DNA from 3 places in the Chryseobacterium sp. SIMBA_028 genome. Region 2 is predicted to be linked to each of the others. Evidence: riboswitches for the same ligand, from Rfam matches in the RefSeq annotation. Region 2 holds a riboswitch; each other region holds the start of a gene.
What was found. A riboswitch is a leader RNA that binds a small molecule or an ion and turns the genes downstream of it on or off. The one in region 2 is predicted to bind S-adenosylmethionine.
Positions count from the first base shown of each region.

Region 1: linked by a shared signal. The riboswitch ahead of SCA31_RS04350 (alpha/beta fold hydrolase) and the one ahead of SCA31_RS05125 (SusC/RagA family TonB-linked outer membrane protein) in region 2 are both predicted to bind S-adenosylmethionine.
Region 3: linked by a shared signal. The riboswitch ahead of SCA31_RS16035 (TonB-dependent receptor plug domain-containing protein) and the one ahead of SCA31_RS05125 (SusC/RagA family TonB-linked outer membrane protein) in region 2 are both predicted to bind S-adenosylmethionine.

Region 1 is NZ_JAWRWZ010000003.1:11,842-21,990, forward strand. Features, by position in the region: gene SCA31_RS04335 (four helix bundle protein) at 1-104, opposite strand, end outside; gene SCA31_RS04340 (O-succinylhomoserine sulfhydrylase) at 140-1,300, opposite strand; gene SCA31_RS04345 (ACT domain-containing protein) at 1,425-2,963, opposite strand; gene SCA31_RS04350 (alpha/beta fold hydrolase) at 2,968-3,906, opposite strand; SAM riboswitch class I at 3,973-4,080, opposite strand; gene SCA31_RS04355 (MGH1-like glycoside hydrolase domain-containing protein) at 4,269-6,884, shown strand; gene SCA31_RS04360 (OsmC family protein) at 6,948-7,367, opposite strand; gene SCA31_RS04365 (proline dehydrogenase family protein) at 7,442-8,380, opposite strand; gene SCA31_RS04370 (DUF58 domain-containing protein) at 8,411-9,733, opposite strand; gene SCA31_RS04375 (AAA family ATPase) at 9,778-10,149, opposite strand, start outside.
Region 2 is NZ_JAWRWZ010000003.1:170,262-180,410, reverse strand. Features, by position in the region: gene SCA31_RS05155 (LysM peptidoglycan-binding domain-containing protein) at 1-713, shown strand, start outside; gene fabD (ACP S-malonyltransferase) at 783-1,658, shown strand; gene SCA31_RS05145 (GYDIA family GHMP kinase) at 1,668-2,573, shown strand; gene pckA (phosphoenolpyruvate carboxykinase (ATP)) at 2,701-4,317, shown strand; gene SCA31_RS05135 (hypothetical protein) at 4,369-4,806, opposite strand; gene SCA31_RS05130 (type II 3-dehydroquinate dehydratase) at 4,858-5,265, opposite strand; SAM riboswitch class I at 5,509-5,605, shown strand; gene SCA31_RS05125 (SusC/RagA family TonB-linked outer membrane protein) at 5,689-8,625, shown strand; gene SCA31_RS05120 (RagB/SusD family nutrient uptake outer membrane protein) at 8,643-10,136, shown strand.
Region 3 is NZ_JAWRWZ010000011.1:176,347-186,495, reverse strand. Features, by position in the region: gene SCA31_RS16070 (DNA repair protein RecN) at 1-1,115, shown strand, start outside; gene SCA31_RS16065 (Dyp-type peroxidase) at 1,319-2,257, shown strand; gene fumC (class II fumarate hydratase) at 2,366-3,760, opposite strand; gene SCA31_RS16055 (fumarate hydratase) at 3,898-5,505, shown strand; gene SCA31_RS16050 (hypothetical protein) at 5,600-5,884, shown strand; gene SCA31_RS16045 (helix-turn-helix domain-containing protein) at 5,977-6,837, opposite strand; gene SCA31_RS16040 (T9SS type A sorting domain-containing protein) at 6,983-8,035, shown strand; SAM riboswitch class I at 8,205-8,310, shown strand; gene SCA31_RS16035 (TonB-dependent receptor plug domain-containing protein) at 8,404-10,149, shown strand, end outside.

The DNA of each region.
Region 1 (10,149 bases), 160 kb from region 2:
TCAAATAATTCTTTCTTAGGAAAGCTTGTGGTCAAAATATAAGCCAGGCTCACCAGCTTTTTTCCCTCCATCCAAACTTCTAGTTCTGTACAGTCTCTACTCATCATCTAGGTATCAATGGTCAACTATTATCTTTCGATTAGCCTAAAGCTTGTTTTAAATCCGCAATGATATCCTCTACATTCTCTAATCCTACAGAGCAGCGAACTAATCCTGCTGTAATTCCCACTTCATTTCTTTCTTCATCTGACAATTTGGAGTGTGTGGTGGATGCCGGATGAGTAACGATCGTTCTTGTATCACCAAGGTTAGCAGAAAGCGAACACATTTGTATCTTATCCAGAAAGTTTCTTCCGCCTTCTATTCCGCCTTTTATTTCAAAAGCAACAATGTTTCCGCCAAGTTTCATTTGTTTCTTGGCTACTTCATAGCTAGGATGGGATTTCAGGAACGGATATTTTACCAATTCCACATTAGGATGGCTTTCTAAAAACTCAGCTACTTTCAAAGCATTTTCGCAGTGTTTTTCCACACGGATAGCCAATGTTTCTAAGCTTTTTGATAATACCCATGCATTAAAAGGAGACAAAGCAGGCCCAGTATTTCTTGCGAAAAGATAGATTTCTTTGATCAGGTCTTCTTTACCTACTGCTATTCCTCCCAATACTCTTCCCTGCCCGTCAATCAGCTTCGTTGCAGAGTGTACAACAACATCTGCACCATATTTAATAGGCTGCTGAAGATAAGGGGTTGCAAAACAGTTGTCTACAATAAATATTAGATTATGTTTTTTAGCAATCTTCCCAAAAAACTCAAGGTCCAGAATTTCTATAGCCGGATTGGTGGGGGTTTCAAGGTAAAGTACTTTTGTATTAGGTTTAATGTATTTCTCCACATTCTCTGCATCTCCTGCCTTGAAATAAGTCGTTTCAATATTCCACTTTGGAAAATACTTAGTGAATAAAGTATGGGTAGATCCAAAAACCGACTGGCAGCTTACAATATGGTCTCCAGCACTTAATAACGCTGCAAATGTTGAATAGATGGCAGCCATTCCAGTAGCAAATGCGTATCCGGCTTCTGCGCCTTCCATTTTTGCAATCTTATCGGTAAATTCCGTTACATTTGGATTGGAAAAGCGGCTATATAAATTTTTAGGTTTTTCTTCAGCAAAGCTTGCTCTCATATCCTCAGCATCCTGAAATATAAAACTAGAAGTAAGGTATAATGGTGTAGAATGCTCGTCAAACTGACTTCTTTCAGTTTGGGTTCTTATTGCTGATGTTTCAAAATTTTCCATATAGTTTTAATTAATTTAGCAATATATCAGTGTAACAGTTTACCAATAAGATTCTTCGCTATGCTCAGAATGATAATTGCAGTAATTGTTACCCTGCTAGATTGGTAGATTGTTACATTAAATATTATTTCGTTTCACTTACTCTTAAAATATCTCCGAATACTCCTCTTGCGGTTACCTGTGCCCCGGCTCCGGCTCCCATAATTACAATTGGGTTTTCCCCATAACTTTCTGTATAAATCTCAAAAATAGAATCAGAACCTTTCAACTGTCCTAAAGCTGAAGTAGCAGGTACAGAAATCAGTTTTACATCCAACTCGCCTTTGTCTTTCTGTAAGTCTCCGTGTAAATCACCAACATATCTCAATACATGACCAGGCTCTTGATTTTCTTTAATTTTTTGGTATTCTTCATCCAATTCTTCAAGTCTGGAAAGGAATTCTGGTTTTGAAACTGAAAGTAAACTTTCAGGAACCAGATTTTGAATATTGATATCGTCGAATTCATTGATTAAATCCAGCTCTCTTGCTAAAATCAATAATTTCCTTGCTACATCATTTCCGGATAGGTCTTCTCTTGGATCTGGTTCTGTGTATCCTTTTTCCAGCGCTTCATTGATGATGGTTGAGAATTTGTCATTTCTCAAAGAAAAATTATTGAAAACATAACTCAATGTTCCGGAGAACACTCCTTTGATTCTTGTGATATTTTCTCCTGAAAGGTGTAATAATTTGATGGTATCAATTAACGGAAGCCCAGCTCCTACATTGGTCTCATATAGATAACGTCTGTTATTTTTGCTTAACGTATATCTTAGTTTTCTATATTCCTCGATAGGAAGTGTGTTGAAAATTTTGTTGGAAGAAACTAGGTCAAATCCATTTTCTGCCAAAGCATGATAGTTTTTAACAAAGTCCTTACTTGCAGTGTTATCCACAACAATCAGGTTTTCCAATTGATTTTCATTAGAGAAATTAATCAATTCCTGAACGCTTGACGGGTGTTCTGCTGTTAAAACCTCATCTGCCCAGTTGGCATCAAAACCTTTTTTGTTGAAAGCAATTTTCTTTGAGTTAGCTACTGCAACAACCTTTAGGTCTATTTTTTTACGTCTTTTGATTTCTTCCGAAGATTGCAGAACCTGTTCTATCAAAGTTTTCCCCACGTTACCATGCCCAATGATTGCCAGATGAACGGGCTTTGGCTTTTTGAAAATTTCAGACTCTATGATATTTTTTGTTTTTTCATCCTGTGAAGAAGTCACCACAATATTCACTCTGTTTTCTCCTGCTACCTGATTTAAAAGCAATGGAAAAACGTTGTTTCTTGCCAATTCGGCAAAAACTTTATTGAAGTCTTCTGCTACAAAACCAATAACAGAAACATTATTAATACTATAAATTTGTGAAACTTTTCCTGATTTTCTTTCTGCTTCAAATTCATCGATAAGACAAGCCACTGCTTTTTCTGCATCATTTTCTTGAACCAAAATAGAAATTCCATTTTCTATGGCTTGTTGAGAGATTACTCCTACACTGATACGCGCTAAAGTAAGCGCTTTAAAAATTCGTCCGTCAATTCCGATTTCACCCAAGAAATCTTCTCCTTCAAATTTGACGATTGATCTGTTCTTTAAAAACTTTATTTCGTTAGCATTTTTCATTACTCTATAAAATGTTTTTTATGATATTATTTAATTGTTGATATTCCATTAGGAAGGCATCGTGCCCGTGCATAGATTGGATCTCGTGATAAGAAATATTCTCTTTTTTCTTTTTTAAATTCTCAAAACACATTCGGATTTCAGAAGCAGGAAAGAATAAGTCTGTATCTACGGAGATCATGTGCATTCGTGCTTCTATTTTCTCCAGCACAGTTTCATCAGCATTAATATTCATCAACAAATGATTCATGAGCCTGTACGATTGTAAACTAAATCTTTCGTTTAATGCATTACCATGATAAACCAGCCAATCTTCTGATTCTAAGCGTTGCTTTTCCTGATTGTATTTATTTTGAAATCTATCGTTAAGAGATTCTGGAGTTCTATAACACAGCATGGCATGAATTCTTGCTTTTTGTAATGGTTCTTCTTTATCATTCAATAAAAATTTCTGAACCAGACATTGTGCATGAAGCCAATCGTGAGTTCTGTAATCGCAGGCTATAGGAATAAAGATTTCCGCAAGCTTAGGTTGCTTTGCAAGCATTTCCCATGCAATTCCTCCTCCAAGAGAGCCCCCAATAATGGCATATAGGTTTTTGATATGTAAAGCTTCCAGCCCTTTCAGAAATATATTGGCTATATCTGATGGGGTGAAGTCTTCATAGTCTTCAATTAAAAAATGATCATATCCGTTTCCGGGGATATTGAAACACAGAACAGTATATTTACTCGTATCCACGATCTGATTTTCTCCTACCAGTTGCTTCCACCAGCCTTTCTCTCCGGATACATTTGAATTTCCGGTTAAGGCATGATTAATTAGAATAACAGGGGCTGTAAACAAGTCTTTCCCGAAAAGCTCATAGCTTAACGAGATATTGTATTCCTTTTGGGAATAGGTTTGATACGAAAGATTAATATAGTTTAGTTCTGTTTTCAATTCTATTATATTATTATTTTAATACAATTGAAAATGCCACAAGAAATGGCTGAAAAGAACTTCAGTAAGTTATCTGTCCAAAATAATTTTGGTAGAACGTAGCACCTTCTTTGCTTGCGCAAAGGGTTGCTAAGGTTTCATAGGGTCTAATCCCTCAACCTTTCTTGATAACATTTTCAATATTTGAATGAACGAATGGTGCAAAGGTAGTTCTTTTCTTTTAAAATCAAAAAAAAATTAATTTAATATTTTAAAAAGCCCTTAAACACAAGTATTTCAAGGCCATATTAATAATTCTTCAAATGAAAGGAATTGGAATTATTTTACAAAAAAACTAACTTCGTATGGAAAAATGATGCTATATGATCGCCGAAAAAGAAAGATTACAAGATACCAAATGGAAAAACTGGGGACCTTATGTAAGCAACCGGCAATGGGGAAATGTACGTGAAGACTACAGTACCAATGGAAATGCATGGAACTATACCAATCATGATAATGCTGAAAGTTATACCTACCGTTGGGGAGAAGAAGGCATTGCCGGAATTTCTGATGTAAAGCAGCTATTCTGTTTTGCTTTTTCATTCTGGAATAAAAGAGATAAAATTATAAAGGAACGTTTCTTTGGATTGAGCAATCCTCAAGGAAATCATGGTGAAGATATCAAGGAAATTTTCTATTATCTGGATAATACGCCTACTCATAGCTATATGAAGATGGTCTACAAATATCCTATTAATGAATTTCCCTATGATGAACTTGTTGCCGAAAATGGACGACGCAGTAAACAGGAACCGGAATATGAGATCTTCGATACGGGAATCTTTGACCATGATGAGTATTTTGATATTTTCATTGAATACTGCAAGGCTGATCACAACGATATTCTGGCTAGAGTTACTATTTGTAATAGAAGCCAACATGAAGCACCCATTGTAGTGGCACCTACTGCCTGGTTCAGAAACAACTGGAAATGGGGCTATAACACTTATAAGGCACAGATGAATGCTTCCCATGACGGAAGTATTGATATTGGCCACGATAGTATCTCCATTAAGAAGTTGTATTCCAGAAACTCAAATGCTCAAAGTATATTTTGTGATAATGAAACCAATACTCCAAAATTATACGGAGCCCCTCAAACGGAAAACTCCTATTTTAAAGATGGAATCAATGATTTTATTATTCATCAAAGTAATACGGTAAACCCTGAGAAAAAAGGGACTAAGGCTTCTTTTCTGATTGATGAATTAATCGGAGGGGGACAATCCAAGGTTTTTGAATTCAGATTGTGTCCTAGTGAAAGCGATGAACCTTTTGAAAGCTTTGACGAAATCTTCAGGACCAGAATAGCTGAAACTGAAGAGTTTTATCGCGAAGTTCAAAACGATACAACAAACGAGGATGAAAAAAATGTTCAAAGGCAGGCTTTTGCCGGACTTCTCTGGAATAAACAATTTTATCACTACAATATCGGGAAGTGGCTGAAAGGTGATCCTAATTTTGAAGCTCCAAGAAATTTTAATGAATATGTGAGAAATACGGAATGGAACCATCTCCACAATAAGGACATTATTTCCATGCCTGATAAGTGGGAATATCCCTGGTATGCAACATGGGATCTTGCATTTCACTGTGTTCCTTTATCCATCATTGACGCAGAGTTTGCGAAAGGACAGCTTTTACTTCTTACCAAGGAATGGTACATGCACCCCAATGGACAGCTTCCTGCCTATGAATGGAATATGAGTGATGTGAATCCTCCTGTACATGCATGGTCCTGCTTCAGGGTTTTTAAAATTGATGAGAAAAATAACGGCAAACCGGATCTGTTGTTTTTGGAGAAAGTCTTTCAAAAACTTCTCCTGAACTTTACATGGTGGGTGAACCGAAAGGATAAAAACGGAAAGAATATTTTTGGTGGTGGTTTCCTCGGATTGGATAATATTGGTGCCTTTGATAGAAATATGGTTCTACAGGATGGCCAGCATCTTGAGCAGGCAGATGGGACAAGCTGGATGGCCATGTATGCTTTAAATATGATGCGAATTGCCATGGAACTTGCCCAATATTATCAGGTATATGAAGATATGGCCATCAAATTCTTTGAGCATTATCTTTATATCGCAGAGGCCATGGAGAATCTGGGTGAAGGAACAAAAGGCCTATGGAATGAGGAAGACGGTTTCTTCTATGATGTTCTTCAACTTGGGAACGGAGACAGTGTTTCTTTAAGATTGAGAAGTATTGTCGGGTTAATTCCATTGTTTGCCGTAGAAATTGTTGATCACCGACTGCTTGAAAAGATGCCCAACTTCAAAACCAGAATGGAATGGATCTTAAAAAACAAACCTGAACTCACCAAGCTTGTTTCTCATTGGGATGAAGAAGGACAAGGAAGAAAACACCTGATGAGTATTCTTCGTAAAAATAGGCTAACAAAGGTTTTAACCAGAATGCTTGATGAAAAGGAATTTTTAAGTTCTTATGGAATCCGAGCCATGTCTAAGGTATATGAGGAAAACCCATTTGTGTTTTCTGTACATGGGAATGAAAATATGGTGTATTATACCCCTGCAGAAAGTGACAGCCGAATGTTTGGAGGAAACAGCAACTGGCGTGGACCCATCTGGTTCCCTATTAATTTTCTGATCGTGGAAAGTTTACAACGTTTCCATTATTATTACGGGAACAGTCTGAAAGTGGAACTTCCAACCGGAAGTGGTGAAAAGAAAAACCTTGATGAAGTAGCTCAAAATATAAGCAAAAGACTTTGCTCCATCTTTTTAAAGGATGAACATGGGCAACGTGCTTTTAATGGAGGAAACCCAAAGTTTAATTATGATGAACATTTTAAGGATTACATTACATTCTTCGAATATTTCCATGGAGATAACGGACGGGGTGTAGGCGCTTCTCACCAGACAGGATGGACGGCTACTGTAGCAAAATTGATAAAACCAAGACTTACCTTTTAATAAGCAATGAGTAATAAAAAAGCCGGATCAATTATCCGGCTTTTTCTATTTTTATATCAGAGATTAAATTTTTTCTCCATTCACATAGACTTCGTATCCGATTTCTACATTCGGTTCTAAAGTTTTTGATACAGAACAATACTTTTCAAAAGACAATTCTGCAGCCTTTTGAGCTTTTTTAGGGTCAATTTCTCCTTCTAAAAGAAATTTCACGTTGATTGATTTAAAAGGTTTGGCATCATCTACCTGAACTCTTTCTCCTTCTACTTCTGCCTGAAAACTTTTAATTTCCTGACGCTGCTTCTTTAAAATAGAAACTACATCTATTCCGCTGCATCCTGCTACTGCCATCAGTACACTTTCCATTGGAGAAACTCCTTTAGCTCCCGGCTGGGAAGTATTATCTAAAAGAATAGAATTTCCTTGAGCATTTGTACATTCAAATAAAAAGTCGTCGTTTATTCTGTTAAGTGTAATTTTCATTGTATGGGTTTATATTTCAGGATTTTTTTATATTCTTATTCAAATATAAAAAACTTTGTGGATTAAACCTTGGGCTAAGACATGATATCAACCATAGCCTGAAAAAGATTATCCGGATTCTCAGCAATTCGGTTACACATGTACAAATACCATTCATCACCATACACTATATACTGCCTGCATGGGTAACCTTCTTTATACATTTCATTCAACAGATCTTCCTGTATTCCCAGTAACATTTCAAATTCATACTTAGATTTTGGAATATCATATTGTTCAATGAGTTCTTTAACTCTATTTTGAACTATATTATGATGGGTAGCAATAGAACACCTTCTGTTTTTAAGGAAAAGTGTTTCAATATATTTAATGTATAGGTCATCTAAATGTTTTCCTCTCTCTACAGCATGTCCTGAAGGAACGGCAAAAGCACCTTTTACAATTCTTATTTTCCCTTGTGTTTCATTCAATATTCGTTCAAGGTCTTTTGGAGTACGGTTTAAATAAGCCTGAAGGGTAATTCCTACATTTGGAAAATCAGGCGATATTTTACAAAAGGTATTAATAATATTATCAGTTCTATCAATTCCCTCCGCGCTAATCACTATTTCAATATCTTTTTTATAAGCTGATTCTGCTAATAACACTAAATTATTATAAGCGAGATCCTTATCAATTGCAAGACCTATATGTGATAAATCCAAAGAAATGATAGAATTAATATTCTCTTCTTTCACTTTATTAATCAAATCAGTAAAATGTTGAGTTACCAATTCTGATTCTTCCACGGAACGGGTACTTTCTCCCATAAACTCTAATGAAGTTGGAAGTCCTTTAGCATTAATTCTTTTAGCAGTAGCGATGGCTTCTTCCATTTTTTCACCTCCTATATATCTTTTAGCTGCTTTCAGTAAGAGTTTAAAGAGCTCAGGATTATTAAGAATATATTCTTTTGCCCCTTCATTTAATGCAGCTATTTTCAAAAGCGCACCTGCCTTTTCTTTTAGTTCCATTTTATTTTTTGATTTGTAATTTAAAATATTTTATAAAATTCCTCTGGCTTTTATCTCCAAATATTTATTGATAACGTCGATATTCAAATTTTCAGGAAGGGTATATACGGTATAGATTCCATATTTGCGAAGCTCCTGAATGATGAGTTTCTTTTCAAATTCAAATTTTTCGGCTACAATTTCATCATAGATTTCCTGCATATTTTCAGGATTCTTGTTAATCATGGTCTGTAGTTCTGAGTTCTTGAAAAACACCACTACCAACAGGTGATTCTTGGCAATTCCACGAAGATATTTCAACTGGCGATTCAACCCGTCCAACGTTTCAAAGTTGGTAAACAGCAGAATCAGACTTCTCTGGTTTAGAGAGTATTTCACATCCTGATATAAGCGATTGAAATCACTTTCAAAGAAATCTGTTTTAATATTATAAAGCGCTTCTGATATTTTTTTTAGCTGTCCGGATTTATTTTCCGCAGCAATTTTATTTTCAGTCTTTTTTGAAAACGTCATCATCCCTGCTCTATCTCCTTTTCTTAAAATAATATGGGAAAGCGCCATGGTAGCATTGATGGAATAATCCAATAAACTTAATCCGTTAAATGGCATTTTCATGGTTCGCCCCTTATCAATCAACATAAAAATACGCTGTGATTTTTCATCCTGAAACTGATTGACCATTAATCGGTTGGCTTTGGATGTAGCTTTCCAGTTAATGGTTCTGATATCATCTCCGGGAACGTATTCCTTGATTTGCTCAAACTCCATGGTATGTCCCAGCTTTCTCACTTTCTTGATTCCGCCTAACAAAAATTCGCTCTGTAAAGCCATCAGCTCATATTTTCTGAGGTGAACAAAGGATGGATAAGACGCCAGCATTGCATCTTTTTGAAAATTAAATCTTTTTGAGACTAATCCCAGTGGTGACGAGGCATAAATATTCAGACTTCCAAAATGATACTCTCCTCTTTCCTTAGGTTCCAAAGTATATTGAAAGAAAGTATTTGCTCCCGGGTTAATATGCTTTTCAATCAGGAAATCTCTTTTCTGAAATTGAAACGGAATTTCATCGATAATTTTAGCCGTGATTTTAAAGTTGTAATTATTTTTAATATCAATCTTTACAAAATTTTCGTCACCATTGGACAATTTCTCCGGTAATATTCTCTGGGCCTGCAAAGCATTTTTTTGATTAAAAATCAGCAGGTAATCTGCCATGACGGCAAGAAAACAGAGCAAAAGTACAATATGGGCAACCCACATCAGCCCCGGAAAGAAAAATGCAAGAACATACAGTACCCCCACTCCGATGAGTGTAAAGAAGAAACGTGTATTGATGTATAAGTTTTTCATTGTTTAGGTGGCGGGTAGAAGATTATAAGTTACAATCTACTCTCCTATCTGGGAATTTCTATTCCCTCTAATATTTGACGGATAATTTCATCGGCGGTAAGGCCTTCCATTTCTCTTTCCGGAGAAACGATTACTCTATGTCTTAGCACAGCATAACTTGCTTCCTTAATATCTTCCGGAGTTACAAAGTCTCTTCCTCTTAATGCGGCAAAGGCTTTGGAAGCAGTAAGAAGTGCTAAGGATGCTCTTGGTGAAGCCCCCAGGTATAAGAATTGATTTTCTCTGGTGTTAATGATAATTTTAGCAATATATTCCATCAACTGAGCCTCTACAATGATTTCCTTTACCAAATGTTGATACCCTTTCAGTTGCTCTGCAGTAATCACTTTATTTACGCTTTCTGTTTTATCTTCTTT
Region 2 (10,149 bases):
CTGTAGTAGCACCATTTGCCAATACACCGGAATTGTACAACTACAGCAATCTGATTATTGTTGAAACAAACAATCAGACGTATGCAGACAAAATTGTAGAAGAAGTAAAAGCTGTATATTCAGATCAAAAAATATATGTAGTTGCAGACGCTAAAAAAGAAAATGCAAATTACATTAAATCTGGTCTTGAAAAAGCGGTAAAGAATCCTAATATTGTTATTGTTAATTCTCCGGCAGATATTCAGCTAGATCAGAATATGATGACAGGACAATCTGCTCCGGTTATTGCTATTTTGGCAAATGATGATATGGGAGATGCTTTTGCAAACAAAATCACAGCTCTTTCTAAAGAAGTACAAGGAGTAAAGGCTTTCAGTATGTTCTATGCCCCAGTTTTCGAAAAGAAAGTGGATGAATTAAGCCAGGCAAGCTTGGTCTATCTGATGGATAGAAAAATCAATACAGAGGGTAATTTTGAAAAGGAAATTTTAGCAGCTTATAAAAGTAAATACTGCAAAACACCTCCAAAATATGCCGTTGTAGGTTTTGATGTGGTGAATGATATGCTGACTAGAGAAAATAAAAAAGGAGAAATCTTTAAACAAATGAATAAGGTTCAGACTCAGTTGGCAACAAAATTTGAGTTTGTAAAATCAAAAGCTAATGGAGCTTATGTAAACACTGGTTACAGAGTAATCAGGTTAGTTCCTTAAATGATATACTTCATAAAAAGGAATATTGTTAACATTATAGTTATATTTGCATAATATTTAATTCAATACATGAAAGCACTTGTATTTCCAGGTCAGGGTTCTCAGTTCATAGGAATGGGAAAAGAATTGTATGATTCCAGAAAAGATATTAAAGATCTGATGGAATCTGCTAATGAAATTTTAGGTTTCGATATTCTTTCTATTATGTTTAACGGAACAGATGCAGATCTAAAGAAAACCGAGGTTACCCAGCCTTCTATTTTTATACATTCAGTAGCAGCATTAAAAGCAGTAAATGGCCTTGGCGCTGAAATGGTAGCAGGACATTCCCTAGGAGAGTTCTCTGCATTGGTAGCCAATGGTGTTTTATCATTTGATGATGGGTTGAAATTAGTATCTGAGAGAGCTAAGGCTATGCAGGATGCTTGTGATGCAAATCCAAGTTCTATGGCAGCTATTTTAGGATTAGAAGATGCTAAGGTTGAAGAAATCTGTGCTCAGATCAGTGGGATAGTGGTTCCTGCAAATTATAACTGTCCGGGACAATTGGTAATCTCAGGTGAAACTTCTGCAGTAGAAGAAGCTTGCGCTAAATTAAAAGAAGCAGGAGCAAAAAGAGCCTTATTATTACCGGTAAATGGAGCTTTCCATTCACCATTAATGCAGCCTGCACAAGAAAGATTGGCAGCTGCTATTGAGAACACAAAGTTCAGAAAAGCAACAATTCCTGTATATCAGAATATCACCACTACAGCGGTAACAAACCCTGATGAGATCAAGCAAAATCTTATTGCTCAACTTACAGGTCCTGTGAAATGGACGCAGTCTGTTCAGAATATGATCAAAGATGGTGCATCTAACTTTATAGAAGTTGGACCAGGAAAGACCCTTCAGGGATTAATCAAGAAAATTGATGGATCAGTAGATGCTGCGTCTGCAATCTAATTAAAAAATATGAACGCGATATTTTCACCGGGAAAGCTTATGCTTACTTCAGAATATTTCGCAATCGATGGAGCTCTTGTCTTAGCAGTACCTACCAAGCTGGGACAAGAGTTTTTTTTTGATGAAAAAGATGATGATAGATCTCTGATTTTCTGGGAAGCTTTCCATCAAGACAAACATTGGTTAACCGCTGTCATAGATTATAAAAACTGGCAGATTCTGGAAACCAATATTCCATCAAGCGCTGAATTTATTTTAAAAACATTAAAGAATGTTCATCTGCTTTCTACTACTCAATTCAAAAACAACCTCACTTACCATTTAAAGACCAATCTTCAGTTTCCTGCGGATTTTGGCCTTGGAAGCAGTTCTACTTTAATGAACAACCTTGCAGAATGGGCTGAGATAGATCCTTTTCATTTAAACACCATCAGTTTAGGAGGCAGTGGATATGACATTGCTGTTGCAAAGGAGAAATCTGCCATTCTTTTTCGAAGCAAGCCTGAGGTTAAGTTTGAAAAGGTAAACTTTAACCCATCCTTTAAAAATGAATTGATTTTTATCCATTTAAATCAAAAACAAGATAGCAGAGAAGGAATCAATCTTTACAAGTCCAAAATTAAGTCTCCTGAACTTGTTAATGAATTTTCAGATATCACAAAGAAAATTTTATTATGCAGTGAATTGGAAAGTTTTTCGGAATTAATGATGATTCATGAGCGTAAAATTGCCGATTTTCTTGAAATACCCACAGTTAAGGATAAAATATTCTCAGATTGTCCTTCTTTCGTCAAAAGTTTAGGCGCTTGGGGTGGAGATTTTGTGATGAGTGCCAAATTTGGGGGCTTTAAAGACTATTTTTGGGAGAAAGGTTTTACAACTATTTTTGAATGGAAAAATATAATTTATTTATAATCAATTGTTTACCGTCCTGTTTTTTTATTTGTCATTCTGACTTATATCAGTATATTTAAACCTCCTTTAACAAATAATTAATATTATTTTTGTTGAAGTCAATAAAGAAATAGAAAATATAAGTAAAATGAAAAACACTAAAATCATCCAGGATTTAGAGAAATTAGGGATTAAAGGAAACTATGAAGTAGTGTATAATCCTTCTTACGAAGAATTATATCAGGCTGAAGTTTCTCCTGAAAATCAAGGGTTTGAGAAAGCTGAACTTACAGAATCTGGCGCGGTATCAGTAAAAACAGGAATTTTCACAGGTCGTTCACCTAAAGACAGATATATTGTTCAGGATGATGTTACAAGAGATACGATTTTCTGGGATGGTAAAGTAAACTTACCAACGAGTACAGAAATTTTTGCGTCTTGTAAAGAACTAGTGCTGGACCAACTTGCTGAAGCAAAGAAAATTTATGTTGTAGATGCTTTCTGTGGAACAAATGCAGATACAAGACTTAAGGTAAGATTTATCGTTGAAGTAGCATGGCAGGCGCATTTTGTTACTAATATGTTTATCCGTCCTTCTCATTATGAGCTGGAAAGCTTTGGAGAGCCTGATTTCACTGTAATCAACGGTTCTAAAACGACAAACCCGAACTGGGAAGCTCAAGGATTGAACTCTGAAAACTTCGTTATGTTCAACCTTACTGAAAAACTACAGATTATTGGAGGTACTTGGTACGGAGGTGAAATGAAGAAAGGAATGTTCGCTATGATGAACTATTACCTACCATTAAAAGGTATGGCTTCAATGCACTGTTCTGCAAACGTAGGAGAAAAAGGTGATGTTGCTTTATTCTTTGGTCTTTCTGGTACTGGTAAAACTACTTTATCGGCAGATCCAAAAAGATACCTTATCGGAGACGATGAGCATGGATGGGATAATAACGGAGTATTCAACTACGAGGGAGGATGCTACGCTAAAGTTATTGACCTTTCAGAAGAAAAAGAACCGGATATCTTCAGAGCAATCAAGAGAGATGCACTTCTTGAAAACGTTGTCATCAACAATGGAGTAGCAGATTATACAGACGGATCTATTACTGAAAATACAAGAGTTTCTTATCCAATCTATCATATCAATAAAATTGTATTACCATCTAAGGCTGGTCATGCTAAGAAGATCGTTTATCTTTCAGCAGATGCGTTCGGAGTACTTCCTCCAGTTTCCATCTTGAATGAAGATCAGGCGCAATACCACTTCCTTTGCGGTTATACATCTAAATTAGCCGGAACTGAAAGAGGAATTACAGAACCTCAACCATCTTTCTCACCGGCATTTGGTGAAGCGTTCCTTACCTTACACCCAACAATGTATTCTAAAACCTTGATTGGTAAAATGAAAGAGCACGGAGCTAAGGCTTACTTAGTGAATACAGGTTGGAATGGTACAGGAAAGAGAATTTCTTTAAAAGATACAAGAGCAATCATTGATGCAATCATCGATGGATCTATTGATAATGCTCCTAAAACTCAGGTTCCAATCATGAACCTTGAGATTCCTACTGAACTTCCAAACGTTTCTGCAGGTATCCTGGATCCTAGAGAAACTTATGAGAATGCTTCTGAATGGGAAGAAAAAGCAAAAGATCTTGCTTCAAGATATATCAAAAACTTTGAACAGTATTGTGATACTGAAGAGGGTAAGAGATTGATCCCTTCAGGACCTCAACTACAGGAACAAACAATCTAATAGTATTGTTTATATAGATAAAAGCCTCATCATTGATGAGGCTTTTTATTTTTAATATTTATGGCAATTTTCAATTAATTCATTCTGTGTATCCATTTGGTGAATTGTGGATTGTATTAAATCTTTATTTAGGTTTTTAACGATAACGAAGTTTTTTGAATAAAAATGAGGTTCTAATTTCAGTATTTCCTCTAAATATTTTGGTGTTACGAAAGTTAACCAGTATTTATCGCTGTTTGAAAACTCAATTGTTACTTCTATAGCATCACATTTTGAATCATTAATTTCATCATCTATATGAATTGAAATGATTTCAGGTTCATTGTGCAAACTGAAATAAAATTTTGAATACCATTTAAGTTTGCTTTCATCATTGCAAATTCTCACATTTTCAGAATTTACTTCCTCAATAGTATAAGACTTTCTTTTTGTTAATTGATTAAAATATACCCCGACATTATTACAGTAAACATTGTCTTTTGTTTTCATAAAAAAGAGTATTACATTCTTAGTGAGGTGTATTTATTTATGTATTTGGATTTACTTTAAACTTAATAAAGCCAACCTATATCCATCCATTCCAAATCCGGATAAAACGGCATCAGTGTTAGCTGAAGTTACAGATTTTTGTCTGAATTCTTCTCTTTTGTAGATATTGCTGATGTGAACCTCAACCTTAGGTTTACGAATGTTCTTTAAACAATCGGCTATCGCATAAGAATAATGAGTAAAGGCTCCGGGATTGATCACTACGGCATCAAAATCATCCTCCTGAAGTCTGTTGATAATTTCTCCTTCAATATTAGACTGGTAATATTTTAATTCGTGAGAATGAAACTCGGATTTTAAATTCTCCAAATAAGCTTCCATGGAAACTGTACCATAGATTTCAGGTTCTCTTGTGCCTAGAAGATTTAAATTAGGCCCGTTTATAATCAAAACTTTCATTCTATAAAATTAAAAAGTTTTTTTAATTAAAGCTTATAATTTCTGCAACTCTTTGATTTTTATCCATTGAATTATATTTAATGATATTTATCATGTTTGAAAAATTGATAATTCCTGCAACTCCTTATTTTAATGGCTTTTAATATAATCTTATGTTAATTTTTGAAAATTTATCATGAGAAAATAATAAGTCTACTTGTTTTGTAGACTAAAAGTTTATAGCTTTGCAATCATATTTCGATCGGCTTATAGAGAAAGATGGAGGGAACTGACCCTATGAAATCTTGACAACCTGCTTCGCGTAAGGTGTTACATTCAGCCTTTAAAGGAAAAATAAGCATTTGGTTTATCGTATTTATCGATGCCCTTTGCTGACTTTTCTGCAAAGGGCAAAATTTTAATATATGATAAATAAAATTGATTATGATTAATAAAAGTTTAATTAATTCTAAAGTTTGGATTCCGCCAGTTGCTGCATTTTTCTTGGGAATCTTCAGCGTAAGTGGACAGAATTCCAAGCCGAAAAAAGATACACTTAAAGAAAAGGAGATTGATGAGGTAGTAGTGGTAGCCTATGGGAAAGCTAAAAGAAGCAGCTATACCGGTTCTGTGGCTACTCTTTCAGGGGACAAGATCAATAACAGACCGATCACCAATATTACCAAGGCATTGGATGGGCAGATCGCCGGAGTTCAGACTACAGGAGCTTCAGGACAACCGGGAGCGTTGTCCACTATTCGAATCAGGGGAATTGGTTCGGTAAGTGCTTCCAGCGACCCTTTATTTGTTGTTGACGGAATTCCTTTTGACGGAAATATAAACTCAATAAGTCCTAATGATATAGAATCCATCAGCGTTTTGAAAGATGCTACGGCAAGTGCATTGTATGGTTCAAGAGGCGCGAACGGGATTATTATCATTACAACAAAATCCGGTAAGAAAGGAGAAGCAAAGGTTAATCTTAATATTAGTCAGGGATTTTCCGGAAGAGCCGTAAAAGATTACGAACAGGTGAATACAGACCAGTATTTTCAATTATACTGGGAAGCGATGAGAAACGGATATCAGTCTGATAAAGTGAATGCACAGCAGGCAGGGCAGATGGCATCGGATAATATTGTTTCAGCCCTGGGAATTAACCCTTATGGAATTAATTATTCAAAACCTGTAGGGACAGACGGAAAACTATTGCCAGGAGCAACTCCTCTATGGAATGATGACTGGAGAGATATTTTGCAAAGAGTGGCTTCCAGAAATCAGGTAGATCTGGATATCAGTGGTGGAAGTGAAAAAAGCAATTACTTCTTTTCATTGGGGTATTTGGATGATAAAGGGATGGCCATTGAATCTGGTTTTAAAAGATATAACACCAGATTAAAGATCAATTCTGAAGTTAAAAAATGGTTGAATGTTGGTGTGAATTTAAGTTATACAAATAGTCTTCAGCAGGCCCCTACCTCTTCAGATTCCAAGTCGAGTAACATTATTAATGCCGCTAGATTCGTTCCATCATTCTATCCGTACTATGAAAGAAATGCAGATGGATCTTATGTGCTGGATGCAGAAGGAAACAAGATTTATGATTTCGGAAAATACAGACCTACGGTAGCACTCCAGAATCAGAATGCTGCGGCAAGCCTGCCTTTAGATAAAAATGATAATAAGGAAGATAACTTTTCAGGGAAAGGATTCATGGAGTTTACATTCCTTCCGGAATTGAAGTTCAAGACCAGTTTTTCTGTCGATTTAGTTAACTATAACGGACATTATTATACCAATCCACTTCTTGGACAAGGAAGTGAGACTGGAGGTTCAGTAACAAAATCCAATACAAGAACACTTTCTTATACCACCAGTAATATTCTTACCTATGATAAGAAATTTGGTAAACACCACATTAATGTTTTAGCAGGGCAAGAATTTTATAAATATGATTATCAGACTATTTCGGGAACAAGAAACCGTTTTGGGCTGCCTTATTACTATGAGCCGGATGCCGCTTCTTTATTGGTAGATTTTGGAGGGAATAGTGATAAATTAAGCTTGTTAAGTTACCTTGGGAAAGTGGAATATGATTTTAATAATACCTATTTCCTATCGGCTTCAGGTAGAGCAGACGGTTCTTCCAGATTCAGTAAAGATAACAGATGGGGGAGATTCTGGTCTGTAGGGGCTTCATGGAAAATTTCGAATGAAGAGTTTATCAAAAACCTGAATTTCTTCAATCAGTTAACGCTACGTGCGAGTTATGGTGGGCAAGGGAATGATAAATTATTGAGACCAAATGGAGAGCCGCTTTATTATGCGTATCAGGAATTATACAAAACCTTTAATCTGGGTGGAGAATCTGGAACAACATTAGAGAAAGCCGGTACACCAGATCTAAAATGGGAAACCAATCTCAACTTAAACGTAGGATTAGAATTTGCCATTTTGAATAACAGAATTAAAGGAAATATCGAATACTTTAAAAGAGAAAGTCAGGATCTTCTGTTTAATGTACCAGTTGCTCCATCTGTAGGAATCAGTGATTATCCTGCGAATATCGGAACAATACAGAATACAGGATTTGAACTTTCATTATTCACCACACCTGTTAGAACGGATAATTTCCAGTGGAATGTAGATGTGAACCTGAGTACTTTAAATAACAAAATAACCAAATTACCAAAAGGACCTCTTGTTGTAGGACAAACCAAAATGCTGAGAGAGGGAGGTTCTGTATATGATTTCTATATCCAGGAATGGGCAGGAGTAGATCCAAGTAACGGAAATCCGTTATGGAAAACAATTTCTCAGGATGCGAATGGAAATACGGTTGAGGGAACAACTTCTGAATACGCAAAGGCAACAAAAATATTACAAGGCTCAGCATTGCCTAAGCTGACAGGGGGTGTTAATACAAGTATTGCTTATAAAAACTTTGATTTTTCGGCATTATTGACATTCAAGATCGGAGGAAAAATTTTAGATACAGATTACACTTCTGTCCTGCATAACGGAAGTTCAGGAGGACGTGCATGGGGTGTTGAAATGTTGAATAGATGGACGCCGGAAAATACCCACACGGATGTTCCTGCCTTGAGTACAAGAACAAATAACTGGACTTCAAACTCTACAAGATTTTTATATTCAGGAACTTATGCAAGACTTAAAAATGTGAGTTTAGGATATACGCTTCCATCAGATTATTTTGAAAAAATAGGGCTTAAGAAATTCAGAATTTATGTTCAGGCAGAGAATCTTCTGACATTCTATAAGCATAAGGGAATGGATCCTGAGCAGGCATTGGATGGTACAACCTACTATAGATATCCTGCAATGAGAACAATTACATTTGGTCTTCAGGCAACTCTTTAATCTTTAAAATTGAAACAATGAAAAAATTAAAATATGTATCCCTTGTTCTAGTAGGATTATGGTCACTTACAAGTTGTGAAAGTGATTTGGATACAGCTCCAACTGATCAGTCTAATAGTGTAGAGGTTTTTAAAACAGCAGAAAATGCTGAAACAGTTATCAACGGAACCTGGGCAAAGTTTAATAATGATGGGACTACTTATGCCAATATTGGTTACTCAACTGTTTTAAGGGCAAGTGATGCCATGGGAAGCGATGTAGCCGTACTTACCAATAAATATGGGTTCGGATCTACCTATGGCTTTACCGAAATGGTCAACAATACAGTAGGTCGTCCGTTGTTTATCTGGACTATGCTTTATTCCGCCATCAATAATATGAATAATGTTATTGCAAGAATAGACGGAACAGAGGGGAGCCAGGAAAAAAAGGATCAGGTGAAAGGCCAGGCAAAAGCATTGCGTGCTTTTTGTTACCTTAATATTGCCAGCTTTTACCAGTTCAGTTATCTTAAAGATAAAACGGCTTTAACCGCTCCAATTTATACAGAACCATCATCTACAAGTACAGGAGGAAAGAAAAAATCTAGTCTGGAAGATATTTATGCTTTAATTAAAAGTGATCTTACAGATGCAGATAATTTATTGAAAAACTATACGAGAAATAATAAGGATAAAATCAACCGAAACGTAGTAAACGGAATTTTAGCAAGGGTTTATCTGAATACGGGAGAATGGAGCAAAGCCTCTGCTGCTGCAAAAATTGCAAAAGAAGGATTTACTTTAATGGCTCCGGAAAAGTATAAGGATGGCTTCAATGATATTAACAATGTAGAGTGGATCTGGGGGCATGCACAAACTCAGGAACAGTCAGACGCCAGTTATGCATTCCACTATTTGGATGTATCTTCATCAGGAAGTTTTTATTACAGCTTTATGGCAGATCCTTTCTTTAAAAATTTATTTGATACCAATGATATCAGATCTCAGTTATTTTCATGGGATGGTCTTCCGGCAAGAGAGGGATTGCTGAGATATGCTAAATTTAAATTTAAACCGAATCTTATTGGAGATATTGTCTATATGAGAGCTGCTGAAATGTACCTGATCGAAGCAGAATCAGAAGCAAGAAACGGAAATCCGGTACAGGCAGTAGCTATTTTAAATCAATTGAGATCAGCAAGAAATGCCAATGTATATAGCGGGCCGTTGGCACAAAATGATGTTGTGAATGAAATCTTGATTGAAAGAAGAAAAGAATTATTTGGAGAAGGATTCTCTCTTTCAGATATTATCAGAACACAAGGTTCTGTGGTAAGAAAGCCATTTGTAGATGGGGATGGAAAGCCTATTAAAGTTCAGATAACAACGCCAAACGGAACTGTGAAAACGGTTGATGGGAGAGGTCATTCAATCTTTGATCTTCCTAATAAGAAAGCATTTACTCCGAACAGTAATTATTATTTATTCAGTATTCCACAGAAAGAAATTGAAAATAATCCCAATTTATAATTACAGTCCATAA
Region 3 (10,149 bases), on a different contig from region 2:
CAGAATCTACCAAAGAAAGTGATTATAAAGAGTTCTTACTTAACGAACTGGAAGAATTAAAATTGGATGATGTAGACTTTGAAGATGTTCAGAATCAGTTGTCTATTCAGGAAAATGCAGGGATGATTTCTGAAAATGTGGGACAGATTCTATCAAGGTTTCATCAGGAGGAAATTGGGATTCTGTCTTTCTTTAATGAAGCAAAAGCGAAGCTTTCCAGAATCGCTGAAGTCTCTACAGGTTTTGCAGAGCTTGACCAAAGACTTGAAACATCTTTTGTAGAGCTGAAAGATATTATTTCTGAGCTTGAGCATGAGGCAGAGAAAGTAGAAATCAATCCTGAAAATCTTGTATCCCTTACAGAACTGAACAATAAGATCAATGCGTTATTCCTTAAGCATAATGTTTCAGATCTTAATGAACTGATAGAAATAAGAAACGAATTAGCAGGGGACCAGAAAGGAGCTTCAGAATTGGAGTCACAGATTGCTGAAACGGAGGAAAATATTTCTAAAAAAGAAAAAACACTTCAGACACTTGCTGAAAAACTTTCTAAGAATAGAAAAAAAAATGTTCCTGTCTTTATTAAAAAAGCAGAAAGTCTTCTTAAAAAATTGGGTCTTGAAAAAGCAAAAGTTGATATAGAATTGCAGGATGCTATAGAATTTAATCAATTTGGAAAAGAAAATATCCAGCTTCTATTTCAGGCCAACTCAGGTTTTCCATTAAAGCCGATCCAAACAGCAATTTCAGGAGGTGAAAGATCAAGGGTAATGCTTGCTGTGAAGAAAATTATTGCAGAAAGTGACGAATTACCTACCTTGATCTTAGACGAGATTGATACCGGAGTTTCAGGAAAAGTAGCTGAGGAAATCGGAAATCTTATGCGTGAAATGTCTGAAGATATGCAGCTGATCGTGATCTCCCACCTTGCACAGGTTGCTGCTAAAGGAAATGATAACTATAAGGTCGTAAAGCAGGATATTGCCGGAAAAACCCAGTCTACCATTATCCCTTTAAGTGATGAAGATAAACTGAACGAAATTGCTCAATTGCTTTCAGGAAGCAAGATTACAGAGGCAGCCCTTGCACAGGCAAAAGAGCTGATTGGCTAATGATGTAATATTCTCTGTCCAAAATTATTCTGAGAGTCATTTTAAAATTTAAAAATCTACGGAAGAAAGCATACTCTTTAGCTCCCGAAATACATTTACGTTTTGGAAGCAGCCCTATTTTTAAGCATTAAAAATTAAAGTTTTTTTATCGTACACCCTTGAATTCTCTGATAAGTTTAAATAACTTTACTACAAAAAGATAGATGAGTACGATAGAATCACAAAATGTAACTGATTATCCTAACAGTAATACCATCTTTATGGTCTGGAAACTTCATGATAGCCTCCAGCTAAAAGATGCTTTTCAGAATCTATGTGCTTTGGTGCTAAACCTTAATAATTCGGGTTTCAACAGATTTCCGGACAGCAGGGTAAGTTGTGTGATGGGAATAGGCGCTGAAGCCTGGAAAAAACTGGAACTTCCGACGCCATTACCGAAAGAGCTGGTAAATTTTGAAGAAATAAAAGGCGAAAAACATACTGCTGTTTCCACATCGGGAGATCTTCATTTTCATTTAAGAGCAGACAACAAAAGCCTGATCTTTGATATGGCCATTGAAATATCAAAGGTATTGGGTTCAGTGGCGGAAAGTATCTTGGAAATTCATGGATTTAAATATTGGGATGCAAGATCTATCCTTGGTTTTGTGGATGGTACAGAAAACCCCCACGGAGATGATCGTGATTATTTTGCAAAGATCGGAGACGAGGATCTTCCATATAAAGGAGGAAGCTATCTGTTCGTTCAGAAATATCTTCACAATATGGACGCCTGGAAAAGCCTTTCCACAGAAGATCAGGAAAAAGTAATAGGAAGATCCAAGGAAAATGATATTGAAATGTCTGATGGTGTAAAACCATCCAATTCCCACATTGCCTTGGCTAATATTGAAGGTGAAAATGGGGAAGAGTTAAAGATTGTAAGAGACAATATGCCTTTTGGAAATCCTTCCACCAATGAGTTTGGCACTTATTTTATCTCCTATGCAAGTACGTTTACCACTACAAACAAAATGCTGACGAATATGTTTATTGGAAATCCTCCTGGAAACTATGACAGAATATTGGATTTCAGTACAGCAGTTACAGGATCACTTTTCTTTGTTCCTACCAGAAATATGCTGGATGATTTCTCAGGATAAATATAAATGATAAAATAGAGGTACTGTTACATCATTCTAGAAACTCTGACTGATATAAAAAGCCCCGAAACTTTCGGGGCTTTCTACTATTTAATCTATATTCTAAAATTATTTTAAACTCCCAACCATATCTTCCGGTTTTACCCATTCATCAAATTGTTCAGCTGTTAAAAGCCCCAGATTGATGGCTTCTTCTTTTAACGTTGTACCGTTTTTATGGGCTGTTTTTGCAATTTTTGCAGCATTTTCATATCCAATGTGAGGATTTAAAGCTGTTACAAGCATTAATGATTTGTCAACAAGCTCTTTAATTCTCTCATGGTTTGGTTCAATACCTACTGCACAGTGGTCGTTAAATGAAATACACGCATCAGCAATTAATTGTGCAGATTGCAGGAAGTTATAAGCCATTACCGGTTTGAAGACATTCAATTCGTAATTTCCTTGAGTTCCTGCAAATGAAATGGTAGTATCATTTCCCAGAACCTGAGCACAAACCATTGTTAAGGCCTCATTTTGAGTAGGATTTACTTTTCCGGGCATAATGGAAGATCCCGGTTCATTTTCAGGAATATGAATTTCTCCGATTCCGGAACGTGGTCCTGATGCCAGCAATCTGATATCCTGAGCAATTTTAAATAACGAAACAGCAAGTTGCTTTAATGCACCATGACTTTCAACAATGGCATCATGCGCTGCCAATGCCTCAAATTTATTCTCTGCTGTTATAAACGGATGATTGGTAAATTGGGCAATATATTCAGCCACCTTTACATCATAACCATTGGGAGTATTTAATCCTGTCCCCACAGCCGTGCCTCCAAGAGCAAGTTCAGCAAGGTGCGGCAAGGTATTTCTTAAGGCTCTTAAGCCAAATTCCAATTGAGCTACGTAACCCGAAAACTCTTGTCCCAATGTAAGCGGAGTCGCATCCATTAGGTGGGTTCTTCCGATTTTTACCACATCCTTGAACGCTTTGGATTTTTCAGAAAGGGTATTTTTCAATTTCTCAACCGCAGGAATGGTTGTCTCCACTACTTTTTTGTAGGCAGCAATATGCATTGCAGTAGGATAAGTATCATTAGATGACTGAGATTTATTGACATCATCGTTGGGATGAATTTCAGATTTATCACCTAACGTTCCCCCATTATTAACGTGTGCTCTGTTGGAAACAACTTCATTAACGTTCATGTTTGACTGCGTTCCGGAACCCGTCTGCCAGATCACCAAAGGAAATTGATCGTTAAGTTTTCCCTCCAGGATTTCATCACAAACCTTGGCGATCATATCCCTTTTTTCAGGAGGAAGTACACCCAGGTCAGCATTGGTATAAGCTGCTGCTTTTTTTAGAAAGGCAAAAGCTTCAATGATTTCATGAGGCATTGATCCCTCAGGGCCAATTTTAAAATTGTTTCTTGAACGCTCTGTTTGTGCACCCCAAAGCTTGTCTGCAGGTACTTGCACCTCTCCCATGGTGTCTTTTTCTATTCTGTAATTCATTGTGATTGAAATTTTTATAAAGTTACTGATAACCGAAGAAATTCACAATTTATAATCATTATAAATATCAATCTTAATGACTGATTTTGCTCATATTTTTTAAGAGGAGCCGTATTTTTGTACAAACAAAAAATTGAATGGATTTTAGATATCAGGATCCGTATCCGATTCAGAAGGATGATACGGTGTATAAAAAACTTACATCAGATTATGTAAAGGTTGAAAAACTGGGTGACAGAGAAATTTTGACAGTTGACCCAAAAGGATTGGAATTATTGGCTGAAGAAGCTATGGCAGACGTTTCCTTTATGTTACGTTCTTCACACTTGGAGAGCCTTAAAAGAATCATTGATGATCCTGAAGCTACAGATAACGATAGATTTGTTGCCTACAATTTACTACAGAATGCTGCCGTAGCCGCAGAAGGAGCTCTTCCTTCTTGCCAGGATACTGGAACAGCTATTGTAATGGGTAAGAAAGGTGAAAACGTATACACCGGAGTAGATGATGGTGAATTCTTAAGCCGTGGGATCTTTAATACATACCAGAAAAGAAATCTAAGATATTCTCAGGTAGTGCCTTTAACAATGTTTGACGAGAAGAATTCAGGATCAAACCTTCCGGCACAGATCGATATTTATGCTAAAAAAGGAGATTATTATGAATTCCTTTTCCTTACAAAAGGAGGAGGTTCTGCGAATAAAACATTCCTATACCAAAAGACAAAATCCTTATTGAATGAAAAATCTCTTGAAGAATTTATCAAAGAGAAAATTTCAGATTTAGGTACTGCAGCTTGTCCGCCTTATCACTTAGCATTGGTGATCGGAGGTACTTCAGCAGAAGCCAACCTTGCTGCAGTGAAGAAAGCTTCAGCAAAATATTATGATAACCTTCCTACAGAAGGAAATGAAGCGGGGCAGGCTTTCAGAGATCTTGAATGGGAAGCTAAAGTTCAGAAAATATGTCAGGAAAGTGCCATCGGAGCACAATTTGGAGGAAAATATCTTACTCATGACGTAAGAGTAATCAGACTTCCGAGACATGCTGCTTCTTGTCCTGTAGGAATGGGTGTTTCTTGTTCGGCAGATAGAAATATCAAAGGAAAAATTACAAAAGAAGGAATTTTCCTTGAGCAATTGGAACAAGATCCAAAGAGATTCTTACCTGCTACGCCACCACATTTGGAAGAAGCTGTTGAAGTTAACCTGAATAAGCCAATGCCTGAGATTTTGGCTGAGCTTTCAAAATACCCAATCAAAACAAGATTAAAACTAAACGGAACATTGATCGTAGCAAGAGATATTGCTCACGCTAAGATCAAGGAAATTATTGATAGCGGTCAACCAATGCCGGAATATTTCAAAAATCACCCAATCTATTATGCAGGACCTGCAAAAACACCGGAGGGGATGGCTTCAGGAAGTTTCGGACCTACCACAGCAGGAAGAATGGACGTTTATGTTGATGAGTTCCAGAGCCACGGTGGAAGTATGATTATGCTGGCGAAAGGAAACAGAAGCAAAGACGTTGCTGATGCTTGCAATAAATACGGAGGTTTCTACCTTGGATCAATCGGAGGACCGGCTGCCATTCTTGCGAAAGACAATATAGTGTCTGTAGATGTAGTAGATTTCCCGGAATTAGGAATGGAAGCCGTAAGAAAAATTGAGGTAAAAGACTTCCCTGCATTCATCATTACCGATGATAAAGGAAACGATTTCTTTGCCAATCTTGCCCACTAATTAGTTTAAAATTAAAATAAATTAGAAAATAGAGTCTCTATCTTTTGTGTAAACAGGAAAAAAGTTCTATTTTTGCCTAAAATCTTTAAGAGATATGATAACGATTTTATCAGCATTTTGGCCGTTTTACCAGTTCCTATGGACTGTATTCTTCATTACTATGTTCTTAGTGGGGTTCTGGTGTATTTTTATGTTCTTCGGATTAGTAATTCCAATGTGGCTAACTGAAGGTTTGAAAGAGTACTTCGGAAAAGTGAAGCCTTTCGATCCTGAAGATATCAGAAGAAAACTTGTTTCTGAGCAGGAGGGGGTAGAAGTAATCTACAGCCAGCCTAAAGGAAACGGACCTTTCATTCACGATCACGGACATCATCATTAATTGATTGTCATTGCTTTTTCACCTTAATTCTGAAAAAGTAATATCAAAGCAAAACAACATATATAAACCGCTTAATTTTTTAGGCGGTTTTTCTATTTATTATTTCTCAAGTGTTCCAGAGATACTCCAAACTTCTTTTTAAATGCGCGGGTAAAGTTTTGGATGTACTCATAGCCGCATTCAATGGCAATTTCCTTAATCATAATCTTCTTGTCGGTGATTAATTTTTTTGCCCTCAGCATTCTGAGTTCTGAAATATAGTGGGAAATGGTGGTGTGATATTCTGCCTTAAACTCCTTTCTGATCATATTCTGATTAACCCCCATGAGCTTCCCAATTTCTTCTGCCTTAATATTTCTGTGGTAATTTTCATCAATAAACTTTTTAACCATTTCAGGATTCTTAGAAGTTGATTCCATGATGTTTTTTTCATTGAACTGTTCGAAAATAAGAATCAGAAGTTTGATGATCTTGGCCTCAATAAATAATTTCTGCATCACTCCTTTTTTAGTATAACCTAATATTTCCTTTAATATCATATGCATTTCTACAGTCATATTCGGGGGAGTGGCTTTTTGGAGGAAAACAAAATTATTATGGATCATACTTTTCAATATTTCAGCTCCTTCGTCATTGGATTCAGAGTGAATTAGATTTGAAACATACCGATAGTTGAGCTGAATGTGTAAATATTTTAAGCTTTCCTGGTCCTCAGTCCATAGTTCGAAATTCCTTTGCAGAGCTGAATAATGAAGAATATATTGATTTTTTTTAAATATTAATTGTGTACCACAGTCATTAGCTTTCATATTGATGTTCGAACTCAATAAAAAAAGAAGATTAAAGCTAGATTGATCTTCATGAATAGATGATCTCGAAATCCTTTCAGAATCGGGGTCTTCCTGTATTACAATCTCGATGTTATCGGATTTGAACACTACTACACTTCTCATACAAGAAAATTTACGGTTACGGTACAACTTAAAGCAAATCCTCAATAGGATAACTAAAAGTTGGGAAATGATAACCCGGAATTAATTACGAGGAGTACTTTTGCGCAAAATTAAATTAAATTTAGAATAATTAAAAATAATATTTATGATCGGAGATTTATATTTTGCAGTAAGAAAACTGGGAGCAGGGATAATATTAATACTCATCACAGGAAGTACACTATATGCACAGCAGGGATCGGGAGTTCCCCAGAGCTGTAATAATACAGATCCTGGAAGTAATACCGGAGATGTTGGTTGTGTTACATTTACATATCAGGGTCAGCCCGTAACTTATACTACGGTACGTGGAGGAGACGGAAAAGTTTGGCTTAGACAAAACCTTGGAAGCTCAAGGGTTGCCAATGCAATCAATGATGCCGAAGCCTATGGAGACCTATTTCAATGGGGAAGATGGGATGACGGACATCAGTTGAGAAATTCATCTACAACATCATCTCCCATTATTAATAATCCAAAAGGGCTACAGGGAATAAATTCTTATATTACTGGTACTCCTGCTTGGTGGGAAACAAATGGAGCTGGAGATAAATGGATAGGATCCAACTCAACAGATGTGTCAGAGACCGTTGGTATTGATCCCTGCAAGGCAATAGACCCAGAATGGATATTACCCACACAGGCTGATTGGGCAAATATTCTCCCAATTGAGGGGATTACCAATCCTACAAAAGCTTTTGAAGGAAGTCTAAAATTGCCGATGGGAGGATTTAGAGGTTCTGAGGGAGGATTTACATTTGTAGGACAAAGAGGCTATTTTTGGAGCTCTAATGCTACAGGAACAGGTGGCAAATATCTATATATAGGAGCCACAATTACCAATGCTGCCGCAGGTGCACCAAAAGGGCAGGGAGCGTCAGTAAGATGTATTAAAACAACTGCCGGATTAGGTACCTCAGAAACTCATGTCAATCGTTCAGCCACTGATGTTTACCCAAATCCTACCAATGGAATTCTTATGGTAAAGACTGATTCTGGAATTGAAGGAGTAAAGGTTGTAAGTGCCGTTGGGCAAAGAGTTGCGGTATTGTTTTCAGATAATCAAATCAATATGAACGGACTTTCGCAAGGATTATATATGATTGAGCTAAAATTAAAGAATGGTCAATCTGTGTTTAAAAAAATCATGAAGAAATAATATTTTTTCAGGATCAAAATCAATAGTCTTTAGAATTTTCGTTCATACAAGATAGTTCATTACAATTACTTTTATTGAAAGGCTCATGAAATTTTTCATGGGCCTTTTTTCTTATCAGGCTGCACGTGCCTTTTTTGGATATTTAAAAAAATAGTCTACCTTTGCAGTAGATTTATCAAGAAAGGTGGAGGGATTTGGCCCAAAGAAACCTTAGCAACCAACACGATTCCAGAAGTGTAAAGGTGCTAATTCCAACCCGATGGGGGAGATAAGTGAAGTCAATATTCTTAATATGAATTCCATTTCTTGAAGTCTTGTGTATCTGCAGAATGTTCTGTGGAGAATAGTATTAATTGGCAAGAATAAAGATGAAAAAACTAAGTATAGCTGTAGTACTGCTTGGGACAATTTTAGTTGCAGCCCAGGAGCAGGAAGAAAAAGGAAAACAAATTGAGGATATTATTATCGTAGGAAACCGTAGTGCTAAAAGAACAAAACTGGATACTCCGGTTCCCGTAGATGTTATCAATATAGATAAAATTCAAAAATCATCACCGCAAATGACAGCTCAGGATCTCCTGAATTATGTTATTCCTTCCTTTAATTCTGTAAGACAGTCTGCTTCCGATGGTACAGAGCATATTGATCCTGTGACCTTAAGAGGAATGGGGCCAGATCAGGTTTTGGTATTGCTTAATGGGAAAAGAAGACATACCACCTCTTTGGTGAACTACCAGAATACAGTTGGGAACGGTTCTGTAGGAACAGACTTAAGTACTATTCCTATTATTGGCATTGAAAAAATTGAAGTTTTAAGGGATGGGGCTGCGGCACAATATGGTTCAGATGCCATTGCAGGAGTTATCAATATCATCCTTAAAAAAAATACCGGAGCTTCAGCAAGCTTAACCTATGGATTAAGTGGAAGAAATGATGGAGATACCTATCAGGCAGGTATCAACTATGGCGCTTCTTTAGGGAAAAATGATGGTTTTGTGAACCTTTCATTACAGTTAAGCCACCGCGGAAAAACAACAAGAACTCAAAATCATGACCTTGATATTTTCGGAAACAATTTTGCGTATGAATTTGCTGATAACCCAGATGTTGCAAGAAAAAATGATGATGACATCATCAGAGAAAGAGGGTTGACACGAGATGATTTTAATTTTCAGGTTGGAGATGCACAAATCAGGCAGGGGCAGCTGTTTTTTAATTCAGAATACCCTTTGAATGATCAATTTAAATTGTATTCATTTGGAGGTTTCAGTATCAAGGAAGGAAATGGATATGGTTTCAGAAGACTTCCGAGTGAAACCTCTAATGTCGTTTCATCTATCTATCCCAATGGTTTTCAGGCAGTCTTGGGATCTCAGATCTATGATATTTCCTACGCTGTAGGGGCAAAATATAATGTGAACAATTGGCTGCTTGATCTGAGTAATACATTTGGCAGCAACACATTCAACTATAATATTAGTAATACCAATAATGCTTCCTTAGGAACAAAATCACCAACTCGTTTTTACGCTGGTGCACATAGTTTCCTGCAAAATACAGTTAATCTGGATGTTTCCAAAAATATAAAGAATTTCAATATAGCATTTGGTGGAGAATTCAGGTTTGAACAATACCAGATTAAGGCTGGAGATGAAGCTTCTTATGCCCAATATGATGTCAACGGAAACATTGCTGCGGATGGATCTACGGTGAGCGGAGTAGGAGGAGCACAATCTTTTATTGGCTTTTCTCCACGTAACGTATTGAAAAAGGACAGGCATTCAACAGCGGTATATGCTGATTTTTCATATGATGTAGATAAAAAATTAAATATAGATGTTGCTGGAAGATTTGAAAATTATTCAGACTTTGGAAATAGCCTGAACGGAAAACTGGCAATAAGATATGAATTTGTGAAAAACTATGCCGTAAGGGCTGCTGTAGGAACAGGATTTAGAGCACCATCACTTCAACAGCAGTATTTTAACAATTCCTATGCAGATATTTCTCCCACCGGATTGAAGATTGTTACCAAAGGAATTTTTAATAATGACAGTAGAGCTGCTGATGTTCTTAATTTTGATCGTTTGAAGCAGGAAACCTCACTTAACGGA